Regions from separate parts of the Mesorhizobium sp. M2A.F.Ca.ET.037.01.1.1 genome, predicted to be linked through region 2. Evidence: predicted binding sites of a transcription regulator. Region 2 holds the regulator's gene; the other holds the start of a gene.

Region 1 (5,039 bases), on a different contig from region 2:
CGTCAGTCATGATGCTGCCGCTGGAAGAGAGCTTCGGCTGGCGGCGCGACATCGTCTCGCTGGCTGCCGCGATTGGCATCTTCCTCTATGGTCTGACCGGACCGTTTGCCGCGGCGTTGATGGAGCGGATCGGGCTGCGCCGCACGCTGCTTGCCGCGCTGATGATCATGTCGGGCTCCACCGCGCTCAGCCTGCTGATGACCAAGCCGTGGCATCTGCTGATCACCTGGGGAGTGTTTTCAGGCATCGGTTCGGGCGCGGTCGCGACCGTGCTCGGCGCAACAATCGTCAACCGTTGGTTCAAGACCAATCGCGGCCTGGTGATGGGGTTGATGTCCGCCTCCAGCGCTACCGGCCTGCTGGTGTTCTTGCCGCTGCTTGCCTCGCTGGCCCAGTCGGGAGGTTGGAAGCCAGTCGCCATAGCGATCGCGATCGCCACCGCTGCTCTCGTGCCGCTGGTCTTTCTGCTGGTGCCGGAACGCCCGGCCTCGATCGGTCAGGTGCGCTATGGCGCCGATGCCGACGACGTGCCGCCGGTGTCGCCCGCATCGCAGGGCAATTTCCTGGCGCATACGCTGAACACGCTGCGCCGCGCCGCCGGCACACGGGTGTTCTGGTATCTCTTCGCCACCTTCTTCGTCTGCGGCTTCACCACCAACGGCCTCGTCGGCACGCATCTTATCGCCTTTTGCGGCGACATGGGCATCGGGGAGGTGCAGGCGGCCGGGCTGTTGTCGATGATGGGTATTTTCGACCTGATCGGCACCACCCTGTCCGGCTGGCTCACCGACCGTTTCGATCCGCGCAAGCTGCTCGGCGTCTACTATGCCGTGCGCGGCCTGTCGCTGATCTATCTGCCTTATTCCGGCTTCTCGGCGACCAGCCTGATCATCTTCGCCGTGCTCTACGGGCTCGACTGGATCGCCACCGTGCCGCCGACGCTCCGGCTCGCCAACGAAGCCTTCGGCGACCGTAGCGGGCCGATCGTGTTCGGCTGGATCGTCGCCGGCCACCAAGTGGGCGCAGCGGCGGCTGCAGCCTTCGGCGGCACGATGCGCGAGTTGCAGGGCAATTACGAACTGGCCTTCCTGATCGCCGGCATGACGGGCATCGCGGCGGCCTGTATCTCGCTGCTGATCAATACGACCAAGCCGGCATTCGAGCCGGAGCCGCAGGCGGCTTGAGCTGCCAATCTCACCCCTTGTGGGGGAGATGCCCGGCAGGGCAGAGGGGGGCGCTGTCCCGCCGACTTGTCAGTTGAATTGCAGCCAATCAAAGCCGTCGGCCAGAAGCTCGAACAGGCCGTTCCTGAGAAGTTGGCGATCCTTCGCGCCCCCCTCTGGCCTGCCGGCCATCTTCCCCACAAGGGGGGAGATCAGCAGTTCTGTCGACTGTTATCAAAACTTCATGGTTCCGAGACACGCCTGAAACATTGAGGCGAGAGCTTGGCGGTCCCGTTCAAAGCCATCCGGAGACAGCCATGGACAAGCTTTCCCTTACCCGCCGCGCTTTCGTCACCTCGGCCAGCGCCTTCGGCCTTGTCGGCGCCTCCGGTCTGGCGCTGCCCTATTATTCCCGCGCCAGCCAGCGGCCGGCCTTCACGCATGGCGTGCAGTCCGGCGACGTCGACGCCACGTCCGGCATGGTGTGGACGCGCACCGACCGGCCCGCGCGCGTTATGTATGAAGTGTCGACCACCGAAAGTTTTGCAAACGCCACAAGGCTCGCGCCGCTCGATACGTCGCCGGCCAGCGACTGCACGGTGAAGCGGCTGCTCACCGATCTCGCCTCCGACCAGGACATCTTCTACCGCATGATCGCGGCCGACCTGTCCGACATCAACGCCGTCTCCGAGCCGATCGTCGGCCGTTTCCGCACCGCGCCGTCCTCGAAGCGCGACGTGCGCTTCGCCTGGTCAGGCGACACCGCCGGCCAGGGCTGGGGCATCGACGAGACCGGCATGAAGACCTATTCGACCATCGCCAAGCACACGCCGGACTTCTTCCTGCATTCGGGCGACACGATCTATGCCGACGGCGCGCTGAAGGACGAGGTCGACCTGCCCGGCGGCGGCAAGTGGAAGAACGTTGTCATGCTCGACGGCAAGCGCAAGGTCGCCGAGACGCTGGACGAATATCGCGACCAGTGGAAATACAACATGATGGACAAGCATGTGCTTGCCCTCTCGGCCATCTGCCCGACCTTCTACCAATGGGACGACCACGAGGTGCTCAACAACTGGTCGGACTCGAAGGACCTCAGCAAGGACGACCGCTACAAGGAAAAGTCGATCCATGTGCTGGCGGCCAGGGCCGCGCGCGCCTTCCATGAGATGACCACCATCCGTTACGAGCCGTCGGAGCCGGGCCGCGTCTACCGCAAGATCTCGCATGGGCCGCTGCTCGACGTGTTCTTCCTCGACATGCGCTCCTATCGCGGCCCGAACGGCGCCAACCTGGATGAAACGCTGACGCCGAAGTCGCGCATGATCGGCGAAGAGCAGTCCAAGTGGCTGAAGCGCGAGCTGGCAAACTCGAAGGCGACGTGGAAGGTCATCGCCGCCGACATGCCGCTCGGCCTCGTCGTCTGGGACGACGCGGCGAAGAAGGCCGGCTTCGAGGCCGTCAGCAACAACGACAACGGCAAGCCGAAGGGGCGCGAGCTCGAATTCGCCGATGTGCTGCGCTTCATCAAGACTGCCGGCATCACCAACACCGTCTGGCTCACCGCCGACGTGCACTACACGGCGGCGCATTACTACAACCCCGGCAAGGCGCAGTTCCAGGATTTCAATCCGTTCTGGGAATTCGTGTCCGGCCCGATCCATGCCGGCACCTTCGGCCCCAACGACCTCGACATGACCTTCGGGCCGGAGCTGAAATTCATCAAGGCGCCGACCGCCGAGCAGGGCCAGAACCTGCCGCCGTCGGCCGGCCTGCAGTTCTTCGGGCTGGTCGATATTTCGGGTGCGACGGAGCAGCTCACGGTGCGGCTGATGGATCGCGACGACAACGAGCTTTACAAGGTGACGCTGGACCCGGTGCGATCGGCTTGAAGTGAAAGTTGGAACCGTCGGCGGGACAGCGCCCCCCTCTGACCTGCCGGCCATCTCCCCCACTTGGGGGGAGATCAGCAGCTTTGGCGCCTCGCTCCTTCGGCAACGTCGGCGATTGGCGAAATCAAACGCGACAGCCAACTCCATCAAGTGGGACTCAAGTGGGGGAGATGTCCGGTAGGACAGGGGGCGCGAAGGATCGCTACGTTTGCGGTATTGAGAGCGTCAATCCGGATAACAAGCGCGCGGAATGTTCGGCCAGACCGCGGTGTCGCAATTGGCATCCTTCTGGCGCTGCTTGAAGGCGGCGCTGACCGGGCCGGTGACGATCGGGTCGACGCCGTCGGGGGCATCGGCGAACATCTGCTGCGCCGTTTGGGCATCGGGCGGCGAGATCGGATCGGCTTGCCTGAGCGCAGCCGCGGACTGCGCGGCGCCCGCCGCGACGAGCAGGCCAAGCGCCGCCCACGCGAAAACCGGACGCAATCTGGACATCTGATCGGTCATGAACATGAAATCGCCCGGCCCCTCAAAGGTTCCGCCTTGGTTAACAGAATCATTTCACACCAAGACGTTTAAGAATCAGTGACCATTATTTGGGGTCGGGCCTCCCCTTTCGCAAATGCGAAAAACCTTGTATGAGCCGCGCAACCGAAAAAGGCGGCGCTTGTTAAGCCTGCCGCCTGCAACGTTCCCGAGACCAGAAAAATGAACCTCCGAAATATCGCGATCATCGCGCACGTCGACCATGGCAAAACCACGCTGGTCGATCAGCTTCTGAAACAGTCCGGAGCCTTCCGCGACAACCAGCGCGTCGCCGAACGCGCCATGGATTCCAACGACCTCGAAAAAGAGCGGGGCATCACCATCCTGGCCAAGGCGACCTCGGTCGACTGGCACGGCACCCGCATCAACATCGTCGACACGCCCGGACACGCCGATTTCGGCGGCGAGGTGGAGCGCATCCTGTCGATGGTGGATTCGGCGATCGTGCTCGTCGACGCCGCCGAAGGACCTATGCCGCAGACCAAGTTCGTCGTCGGCAAGGCGCTTAAGGTGGGCTTGCGGCCCATCGTCGTCATCAACAAGATCGACCGTCCGGACGCCCGTCATGTCGAGGTGGTCAACGAGGTGTTCGACCTCTTCGCCGCGCTTGACGCCACCGACGAGCAGCTCGATTTCCCGATCCTCTACGGCTCGGGCCGCGATGGCTGGGTGTCGGAAAACCCCAAAGGTCCGAAGGACCAGGGCCTGGCGCCGCTGTTCGACCTCGTCGTCAAGCACGTGCCGGCGCCGACGGTCCATCCAGGCCCGTTCCGGATGATCGGCACCATCCTGGAAGCCAATCCGTTCCTTGGCCGCATCATCACCGGCCGCATCGAGTCCGGCACGCTGAAGGCCAACCAGCCGGTCAAGGTGCTGCATCATGACGGCACCCAGATCGAAACCGGCCGCGTCTCAAAAATTCTTGCCTTCCGCGGCCTCGAGCGCCAGCCGATCGACGAAGCCCAGGCCGGAGACATTGTCGCCATCGCCGGCCTGTCCAAAGGCACCGTCGCCGACACGTTCTGCGACCCGCAGGTGAGCGAGCCGCTGCATGCGCAGCCGATCGACCCGCCGACGGTCACCATGTCCTTCCTCGTCAATGACAGCCCGCTTGCCGGCACCGAGGGCGATAAGGTGACCAGCCGCGTCATCCGCGACCGCCTGCTGCGCGAGGCCGAGGGCAATGTCGCGCTGAAGATCGAGGAATCGGCCGAAAAGGACTCCTTCTTCGTGTCCGGCCGCGGCGAATTGCAGCTCGCGGTGCTGATCGAGACGATGCGCCGCGAAGGCTTCGAGCTTGCCGTGTCGCGTCCGCGCGTCGTCATGCAGAAGGGCGAGAACGGCGAATTGCTGGAGCCGGTCGAGGAAGTCGTCATCGACGTCGACGAGGAGCATGCCGGCGTCGTCGTGCAAAAAATGTCGGAGCGCAAGGCCGAGA
Region 2 (10,036 bases):
TTCAGCAATGACGATACCGAAGTCGTGGCAACCGGCGCGGGGCGCGAGGTCGAGGAGGCTGTCACCCATCGCGACGGCACCGTGCGGCAGCTTATGACGCGCAAGAGCCGGCTGGTGGCCATTGACGGGTCGGTGCATCTGGTCGGCTCCAGCACCGACATCACCGACGTCAAGGCGCGCGAGCAGGCGCTTCGGCAGAGCATGAGCGAGAACGAGGTGTTCCGCAGCCTGATCGACAATGTGCCGGTGTCGATCTACGCCAAGCGTTCGGACCTCAGGCAATTCTATGTCAACAAGGGCTGGTGCGATCTCACCGGCTTCAGCAAGGAAGAGGCGATCGGCAAGACCGACGTCGAGATATTCGGCGCCGACGGCGAAGCCTTCGTCGCCGGCGACCTTGCCGTGCTGCGCACCGGCGAAACTCAGGAGATCGAAGAGACGGTGGTGCTGCCGGACGGCAGCGTCAGGCACCAGTTCGCGCGCAAGGGCGCGATGATCGCCTCCGACGGCTCGCTCTATCTCATCGGCTCCACCACCGACATCACCGAGCTCAAGCAGCGCGAGGCCGAGCTCAGCGAAGCACAGCGGCGCGCCGTGCTCGCCGACCGGGCCAAGTCGGAATTCCTCGCCAATATGAGCCACGAGATCCGCACCCCGATGAACGGGGTCCTTGGAATGGCAGAGCTTTTGGCAAAGTCGGACCTCGATCCGAAGCAGAAGACGTTCACCGACATCATCGTCAAATCCGGCAACGCGCTGCTCACCATCATCAACGACATCCTCGATTTCTCCAAGATCGACGCCGGCCAGCTGGTGCTCGACCCGGCGCCGTTCAATCTGGCCGAGGCGATCGAGGATGTGGCGACGCTGGTCTCGACGCGCGCCAAGGAGAAGGACCTCGAGCTCATCGTGCGCATCCAGCCGGGGCTCGAAGGCCAGTTCGTCGGCGATGTCGGCCGTGTCAGGCAGATCGTCACCAACCTGCTCGGCAACGCGGTGAAGTTCACTGATGAGGGCCATGTGCTGGTCGACGTGACAGGCGAGCGGGTTCCCGCGGGAACGAAGCTCACCATTTCCGTGACGGATACCGGCATCGGCATTCCCGAGGACAAGCTGAAGGTGGTGTTCGAGAAGTTCAGCCAGGTCGATACCTCCTCGACCAGGCGGCACGAAGGCACCGGGCTTGGCCTCGCCATCACCTCGCGGCTGGTCGAGATGATGGGCGGCGAGATCGGCGTCGACAGCGCCGAGCGCAAGGGCTCGACCTTCTGGTTCACGGTCACGCTGCCCCGGGCCGAGCAGGGCGGGCAGCGCATCACACCGGTCGACGTCACCGGCGCGCGCGTGCTCGTCGTCGACGACAACGCCGTCAACCGCTCGATCCTGAGCGAGCAGATGGCGTCGTGGACGTTCGATGCCTGCGCGGCCGAAAGCGGCGCCGAAGGGCTTAAGGTGCTGATTGCCGCCGCCGCCTATGGCGTGCCGGTCGATTGCGTCGTGCTCGACTATCAGATGCCGGGCATGACCGGCGCCGAGATGGCGCGCATCGTGCGCAACACGGCGGGCCTGGCGCATACGCCCATCATCATGCTGACCTCGGTCGACCAGTCGCTTGCCAACACGACCTATCGCGACCTCGGCATCGATGCGCAGCTGATCAAGCCGGCGCGCTCCTCCGTCCTTCTGGAAACGCTGGTCGCGACCATCCAGCGTCATCGCCACAGCAGCGCCGCGGCACGACCCGCCGTTGGCGGCAGCCTATCGCAAGCCGCGCCGGCGCAGACGGCGACGTCGGACCGCGCCATGCTGCAGCCGCCGCCCGTGCGTGCGCGCCAACGCCCGGCCGAAGCCGAGCGCGGGCTCGACATCCTCGTTGCCGAGGACAATGAGGTGAACCAGATGGTGTTCACCCAGATCCTTGGCGAGACCGGCTACCGCTTCGAGATCGTCGGCAACGGCCGCAAGGCGCTCGATGCTTTCGGCAAGCTCAATCCGCGCATGATCCTGATGGACGTGTCGATGCCGGAAATGAACGGGCTGGAAGCAACAGGCGCCATTCGCAAGCTCGAGCAGGACATGGGCACGCATGTGCCGATCGTGGGCGTCACGGCGCATGCGCTGAAGGGCGACCGCGAACGCTGCCTCGAGGCCGGCATGGACGATTACCTGCCGAAGCCGATCAGCCCGCGGGCGCTGCTCGAAAAGCTCGAGCGCTGGCTGGGTTCGGATATCGAGACCCGGCGCAGCGCGGGTTAAAGCGAATTTAGCCGGCAGGCGGGCGCAAGGCGTTGACGTATGCGTATGGTGCGATCGCACCATATCAAAGCAAACGCCAAGCTCTGACAATCGTAGCATTGATTCCGCTCTTCGGTTACGGGCGGGAGCAGCGACCGCCAACAAGAAACAGCGTCGACTCTACCCCAACGGACCTGTTTTCGGCGATGGCCACGCCATGATCCGCTCTGGCATGCAGGCAACGCGCTCTCGTCCGGATTTTATTTCCCGGCGGCCGCGATCCGGCCGCCGGGATAATTTTTGATTCAAAAGTCAGACAAGTCGCTGATTCCCGCGGCAAACTCCGGCCGACCCGCAGAGACCGCCGGAAGCCCTTCCGAGCATCCCCGTTCAGGCGTTACCGGGCTGACACGAAACTGTCATGCGACTGTAATAATCGAAGTCTATTGCGCTCACCGGGCGCCGATAGAACGGGTGCCGAAAGACCATCTTCCGAACAGGAGTAGGCCACATGAGACATTTCATCCGCTCTGCGGCCGTTGCGATTGCAATGGCTGCGGCATCAACCCTTAGCATCTCCGCCGCGATGGCAGCCGATATCTCCGGCGCCGGCGCCACCTTCCCCTATCCGATCTATGCGAAGTGGGCCGACGCCTACAAGAAGGAGACCGGCATCGGTCTCAACTACCAGTCGATCGGCTCCGGCGGCGGCATCAAGCAGATCAAGGCCAAGACGGTGACCTTCGGCGCTTCCGACGCGCCGCTGAAGGGCGAGGATCTCAACTCCACCGGGCTCGCGCAGTTCCCGATGGTGATGGGCGGCATCGTTCCGGTCGTCAACCTCGAAGGCGTCAAGCCGGGCGAGCTGGTGCTCGACGGCCCGACGCTGGCCGACATCTTCTCCGGCAAGATCACCAACTGGAACGACGAAGCGATCAAGAAGCTCAACCCGGACGTCAAGCTGCCCGACCAGGCGATCGCGGTCGTGCACCGTTCGGACGGCTCGGGCACCACCTTCAACTTCAGCTACTATCTGGCCGACGTCAGCGCCGACTGGAAGTCGAAGGTCGGCGTCAACACCGCGCTCGAATGGCCGGTGGGCATCGGCGCCAAGGGCAATGAGGGCGTCGCCAACAACGTCTCGCAGACCGGCGGCGCGATCGGCTATGTCGAATATGCCTATGCCAAGCAGAACAAGCTGACCTACACCGACCTGATCAACAAGGACGGCAAGAAGGTCGAGCCGACCGCCGCCGCCTTCTCGGCCGCCGCGGCCAATGCCGACTGGAACTCGCAGCCGGGCTACGGCGTCATCCTGGCCAACCAGGCCGGCGCCGAAACCTGGCCGATGACGTCGGCCACCTGGATCCTCGTCTACAAGAAGCCCGACGATGCCGCCGCCACCGGCGAGGCGCTCAAGTTCTTCGCCTGGTCCTACGCCAAGGGCGACGAGCTGGCCGCCAGCCTGGACTATGTTCCGATGCCCGACGCGGTCGTGAAGAGCGTCGAGGAAATGTGGGGCAAGGATATCGTCGACGCGAACGGCAAGCCGCTCTATTCCGGCATGTAATCTGACGAACAAGGGAGGGCGCTTCCGGCGCCCTCCTGTCTCTTTCGAAATGCGAGGGGCTAAATGAGTGCCGTTTCCGAAGCCGCGACATCGTCCGCCATGCGGACCAGGGAAGCGACAGTGCGCCGCTTTGCCTTCACCGACATGGTCTTCCGGGCGGCTACGCGCGCTTCCGCCATCCTCGTGCTGGTTCTGCTCGGCGGGGTCGCCATCTCGCTGATCGCCGGATCGTGGGAAGCGCTGTCGAAATTCGGCATATCCTTCCTTTCGACCGAATCCTGGAACCCGGTCACCGAGAATTTCGGCGCGCTGGCGCCCATCTACGGCACTATCGTCACCTCGGCCATCGCCATCATCATCGCCGTGCCGATCGGCATCGGCATCGCCGTCTTCCTGACCGAGCTTTGCCCCCGCCCTCTCAGGCGCCCTATCGGCATCGCCGTCGAGCTTCTGGCCGGCATTCCCTCGATCATCTACGGCATCTGGGGCCTGTTCGTCTTCGCGCCCTTTCTGCAGACGACGATCCAGCCCTTCATCATCTGGCTCTTCAAGGGCATCCCCGGCCTCAACAGCCTGTTTGCCGGCCCGCCCTACGGCATCGGCCTGCTGACCTCCTCCCTGATCCTGGCCATCATGGTGCTGCCCTTCATCACCTCGATCACCAAGGACGTGTTCGACACGGTGCCGGCGGTGTTGAAGGAATCGGCATACGGTATCGGCTGCACGACCTGGGAGGTGACGCGGCGCGTGACCATTCCCTACACCCGCGTCGGCATCATGGGCGGCGTCATGCTCGGCCTCGGCCGCGCGCTCGGCGAGACGATGGCCGTCACCTTCGTCATCGGCAACGCGCATCGCATCAGCGCCTCGCTGTTCGCGCCGGGCACGACGATCTCGGCGACGATCGCCAACGAGTTCACCGAGGCCGATGGCGCGATCTACACCTCCTCGCTGGTGGCTCTCGGCCTGATCCTGTTCATAATAACCTTCATCATCCTGGCGCTCGCACGCTACATGCTGCTGCGCATCGATAGCCGCACGGGAGCCTGACCGATGGCGACTGCCGCATCAATTCACCAGAGCCGCAAGCGCAAGAATGCCGTGATGATGGCGCTGTGCGTCATCGCCGCCGGCATCGGCCTTGCCTGGCTGGCGCTGATCCTCGGCGCCCTGCTCTACAAGGGGCTCTCCGGGGTGTCGCTGGCCGTGTTCACCCAGATGACGCCGCCGCCGGGCGATGCCGGCGGCCTGCTCAACGCCATCTACGGCAGCATCGTGATGACCATCATCGGCATCTTCGTCGGCACGCCGATCGGCGTGCTGGCCGGCACCTACATGGCCGAGTATGGCCGCTTCTCGAAGCTCACCACGGTGGTGCGCTTCATCAACGACATCCTGTTGTCGGCCCCTTCGATCATCGTCGGCCTGTTCGTCTATGAGCTGATGGTGCGGCCGATGGGGCACTTCTCGGCCATCGCCGGCGCCGTCGCGCTGTCCATCCTGGTGATCCCCGTCGTGGTGCGCACCACCGAGGACATGCTGAACCTCGTGCCCAACGCGCTGCGCGAGGCAGGCACCGCCATCGGCGCGCCGCGCTGGGTGGTGATCCGCTCCGTCGCCTACCGCGCGGCGCTGTCCGGCATCGTGACCGGCATATTGCTGGCGATCGCCCGCATCTCCGGCGAGACGGCGCCGCTGCTCTTCACCGCGCTCAACAACCAGTTCTGGTCGAGCAATCTCAATGCCCCGATGGCCAGCCTGCCGGTGACCATCTTCCAGTTCGCTCTCAGCCCTTACGAGGAATGGCAGCAGCTGGCCTGGACGGGCGCACTCATGATCACCTTGACGGTTCTCGGGCTGAGCATCATCGCCCGCAGCCTAACCGGACGCAGAGAGGACAGATGAAACCGATGTTGTCCACCGACCTGAACGTAGCCGACACGACCGTCGAGAAGGCCAAGATCGAGGTCAAGAACCTCAACTTCTACTATGGCCAGTCGAAGGCGCTGAAGGACATCAACCTGTCGCTGCCCGAGCGCAGCGTGACCGCCTTCATCGGCCCGTCGGGCTGCGGGAAGTCGACGCTGCTGCGCGTCTTGAACCGCATCTACGAGCTTTATCCGAAGCAGAGCGCCGAGGGCCAGGTGCTGCTCGACGGCAAGAACATCCTCGATCGCTCGCAGGACCTCAACCTGCTCAGGACCAAGATCGGCATGGTGTTCCAGAAGCCGACGCCGTTCCCGATGTCGATCTACGAGAACATCGCCTTCGGCGTCAGGCTCTATGAGAAGATCAGCAAGGCCGAGATGGACAGCCGCGTCGAGTCGGCGCTGAAGCGCGCCGCACTCTGGAACGAGGTTAAGGACAAGCTCAACGCCAGCGGCCAGAGCCTCTCGGGCGGCCAGCAGCAGCGCCTTTGCATCGCCCGCACCGTCGCGGTGAAGCCGGAGGTCATCCTGCTCGACGAACCGGCCTCGGCGCTCGATCCGCTCTCGACCGCCAAGATCGAGGAGCTGATCGACGAATTGCAGGCCGACTACACGATCGTCATCGTCACCCACAACATGCAGCAGGCGGCGCGCGTGTCGCGGCAGACGGCGTTCATGTATCTGGGCGAGCTGGTGGAATTCGACCGGACCGAGAAGATATTCACCTCGCCCCGCGAGAAGCGCACCCAGGACTACATCACCGGCCGCTTCGGCTGAGCTCATACGAGGACAACATCATGGCCGAACATACCGTCGCCTCGTTCGACGAGGATCTGAGGCAGATCAGCCGGCTCATCAACGACATGGGCGATCTCGCCGGCTCCATGGTCGGCGGCTCGACCAGGGCCCTGCTCGAAAGCGACAATGCGCTGGCGCAGCGCGTCGTCTCCGACGATGCCATCATGGACGCGCGTCAGCGCGAGCTTGACGACCGCGCCATCACGCTGATCGCCAAGCGCCAGCCGATGGCGGACGATCTTCGCCACGTGGTCGGCTCGATACGCATGGCGGGCGACCTCGAACGCATCGGCGATCTCGCCAAGAACATCGCCAAGCGCGTCGGGTCAGTCGGCGTCAGCACCGCCCCGCGCGACCTCACGCATTCGATCGATTCCATGGCGCAACTGGTGCTGATCCAGGTCCAGGGCGTGATTCAGGAATATACGGTGGGTGATGCCACGGCGCTGGCCAAGCTTCGCAACGACGACGAACGCATCGACGTCAAATACACCTCCGTCTTCCGCGAGCTGTTGACCTACATGATGGAAGATCCGCGCAACATCACCGCTTGCACTCATCTTCTGTTCTGCGCCAAGAACCTCGAGCGCATCGGTGACCATGTGACCAACATCGCCGAGAACGCCTATTATGTGCTGACCGGCACGCAATTGCCCGCCAACCGTCCCAAGCAGGACGAGACGGCAATGTCGGCGCCGGCCGCCTGACGGAAAAGGTTACCCCGATGATCGCGCCACGCATCATGGTGGTGGAGGACGAGGAGCCGCTGGGGGTGCTGCTTCGCTACAATCTCGAATCCGAGGGTTACCAGGTGGAAGTGGTGACCCGCGGCGACGAGGCCGAAATCCGCCTTCAGGAAAATGTTCCCGACCTGCTCGTGCTCGACTGGATGGTGCCGGCGGTCTCCGGCATCGAGCTCTGCCGGCGTCTCAGGATGCGGCCCGAGACCGAGCGGCTGCCGATCATCATGCTGACCGCGCGCGGTGAAGAAAGCGATCGGGTTCGAGGTTTGTCCACCGGCGCCGACGACTATCTGGTCAAGCCGTTCTCGACGCCGGAGTTCATGGCGCGCGTCAAGGCGCTGCTGCGCCGCGCCAAGCCGGAGGTGCTGTCCAGCGTGCTCAAGGTCGGCGACATCGTGCTCGACCGCGAATCGCACCGCGTCTACCGCAAGAAGAGCGAGATCAGGCTGGGCCCGACCGAGTTCCGCCTGCTCGAGTTCATGATGCGGCATCCCGGCCGCGTGTTCTCGCGCAGCCAGCTACTCGACAATGTCTGGGGCGAGACGATCTATATCGACGAGCGCACGGTGGACGTGCATGTCGGCCGCCTGCGCAAGGCCGTCAACAACGGCCGCATGCCGGACGTCATCCGCACCATCCGCGGGGCGGGTTATGCAATCCGGGAAGACTAGGGATATGCTGATATTCAGGTGAGGCCGGCCTGCGAATGGCGGCTTCCTGCGCTTCCGGTACTCACGTACCAAAAAGTACGCTCCGTTCCGGTTCTCGGAACCCACCATTCTCGACTCGGCCTGACCTGAATCTCAGCATATCCCGGCGCTTGAGCTTGCGGCTTATGCGACGTGCTTGCCCGCTCTTGCCTGGACACCCGGCGCGAAGATCTCCTGATCGACGAAGGTCAGCGCGCGGGTGGCGCAGCCTTCGCGGATCAGCGGCAGCTCGTTCGGCTCGGTGTCGAAGGAGATCGAGCTCGAGTGCTGGCCGCCGGCGGTCTGGGCGATCGCCTCCCTCAGCGCCGGCTCGATCAGGTCGAAGGCGGCCGCGCTGACGCCGACCATGGCGACCGGCGCCGGGTCGATGAGGGCGAACAGGCTGCCAAGACCGAAGCCCAGCGCCTCGCCGGCCCGACGATAAGCTTCCCGTTCGGGGCCGTCCTCCTGCCGGGCCTTTGCGGCCAGCGCGCGCATGTCGGCGTCGCCGATGTCGGTCGGCGCGGCGTCCTCGCTTATCCCCATGGCGCTGCGCCAGATGGCGTAGTTGCCGGCATAGGCCTCGACGCAGCCGCGGCGGCCGCAGCGGCAAAGCGCGCCGCCCGGACGATGGATCATGTGGCCGAACTCGCCGCCGGAGGAATGCGTGCCGGTGAACAATTCGCCCTTCAGCACCAGGCCCATGCCGATGCCGTGCGAGAGCAGGATGGCTATGAAATTGTCGCGATAGCGCTCGGGATCGCGCCATCGCAGCGCCACCGCCATCATGTTGCAGTCGTTCTCCATGGTGGCGGGGATGCCGAATTCCCTCTCCAGGATGTCGGCGAACGGAATGTCGGTCAGCGGCGTGATCGGCGACCATAGCATGGCGCGCGCGTGGGAATCGGTGATGCCTTGAATGCCCATGGCGATGCGGGCGACGCTGCCCACGTCGAGATCGGGATCCTGCAGCCGGCGCCGGACGATCGCCAGGCACTCGCCGATCAGCTCGTCGCGCGGCATGACGAGCGTGTCCAGGCGCCGCTGTTCCTCGGCGATCACCTGGCCGGCATAGTCGATGACGGCGACCGACAGGAAGTTCAGCGACAGCACCACCGTCAGCACCGCGGCGGCTTCGGGATTCAGCGCCAGGCCGATCTGCGGCCGGCCGCGTTTCAACGCCGTCGGCTCGCTGGCCTTGCTCTCGGTGAGGATGCCCTCCTGGATCAGATCGGCGGAGATCGCCGAAATGGTCGAGTGGCTGAGGCCGGTGGTGGCGGCAATTTCCGTCCGCGATGGCTGGCCGGCGCGGCGCACGGCCGAAATCACCATGGCGCGGTTGCGCCGGCGCAAATCGTCGTGACGGATTCCGACCGACATCGTCTCGCACGTCCTCCCCGGTCATCGCGGCCTTGTGATGATGCCATGGCCTGTCGCTGACACGCTAAGGATAGTGGCAGAAGCCAAAGCCGATGTCATTATTTATTGCGGACTCCGAAAAAAATGCCTGGACCCATCAAATGCCATCAGAATGTCGGTTGACAGCTTCATTTCGCTGGACCACTATTTTTTTGAGGCTCGAAAAAAAGCCTCTTATGCCGGCCTTCGGGCCAGTCTGGGTCGCGCCGCACAAGGCGCAGGGAGGATATCATGAAAAAATTCGCAGCCGCCATTCTGGCGGGCGTAGCCATGTCGCTGACGCTGGCTTCGGTCGCCGAGGCGAAGGACAAGGTGATCGGCGTCTCGTGGTCGAATTTCCAGGAAGAGCGCTGGAAGACCGACGAAGCGGCGATGAAGGCCGCAATCGAGGCCGCCGGCGACAAGTATATTTCGGCCGACGCGCAGTCCAATCCGGGCAAGCAGCTGACCGACGTCGAAAGCCTGATCTCGCAGGGCGCCAATTCGCTGATCATCCTGGCGCAGGATGCCTCGGCAATCGGCCCGGCGGTGCAGAAGGCGCTCGATGAGGGCATCCCGGTCGTCGGCTACGACCGCCTGATCGAGAACAAGGACGTTTTCTACCTGACCTTCGACAACAAGGAAGTCGGCCGTATGCAGGCCCGTGAGGTGTTT

The links. The regulator PhoB, encoded in region 2, activates phosphate uptake and scavenging genes when phosphate is short. The targets are predictions, from matches to a motif close to TGTCATNNANCTGTCAT.
Region 1: a site for PhoB is predicted at 1,393-1,409, ahead of EOA27_RS19950 (alkaline phosphatase). Genes of this name have one in related genera too.

What each region holds. Positions count from the first base shown of each region.
Region 1 covers NZ_RZSA01000408.1:128-5,166, forward strand. Annotated here, with positions in the region: gene EOA27_RS19945 (MFS transporter) at 1-1,184, shown strand, start outside; gene EOA27_RS19950 (alkaline phosphatase) at 1,481-3,055, shown strand; gene EOA27_RS19960 (hypothetical protein) at 3,281-3,568, opposite strand; partial or broken gene typA (translational GTPase TypA) at 3,764-5,039, shown strand, end outside.
Region 2 covers NZ_RZSA01000089.1:1,374-11,409, forward strand. Annotated here, with positions in the region: partial or broken gene EOA27_RS07100 (PAS-domain containing protein) at 1-2,256, shown strand, start outside; gene pstS (phosphate ABC transporter substrate-binding protein PstS) at 2,747-3,805, shown strand; gene pstC (phosphate ABC transporter permease subunit PstC) at 3,869-4,855, shown strand; gene pstA (phosphate ABC transporter permease PstA) at 4,859-5,710, shown strand; gene pstB (phosphate ABC transporter ATP-binding protein PstB) at 5,707-6,510, shown strand; gene phoU (phosphate signaling complex protein PhoU) at 6,531-7,238, shown strand; gene phoB (phosphate regulon transcriptional regulator PhoB) at 7,256-7,945, shown strand; gene EOA27_RS07135 (ROK family protein) at 8,108-9,343, opposite strand; partial or broken gene EOA27_RS07140 (substrate-binding domain-containing protein) at 9,614-10,036, shown strand, end outside.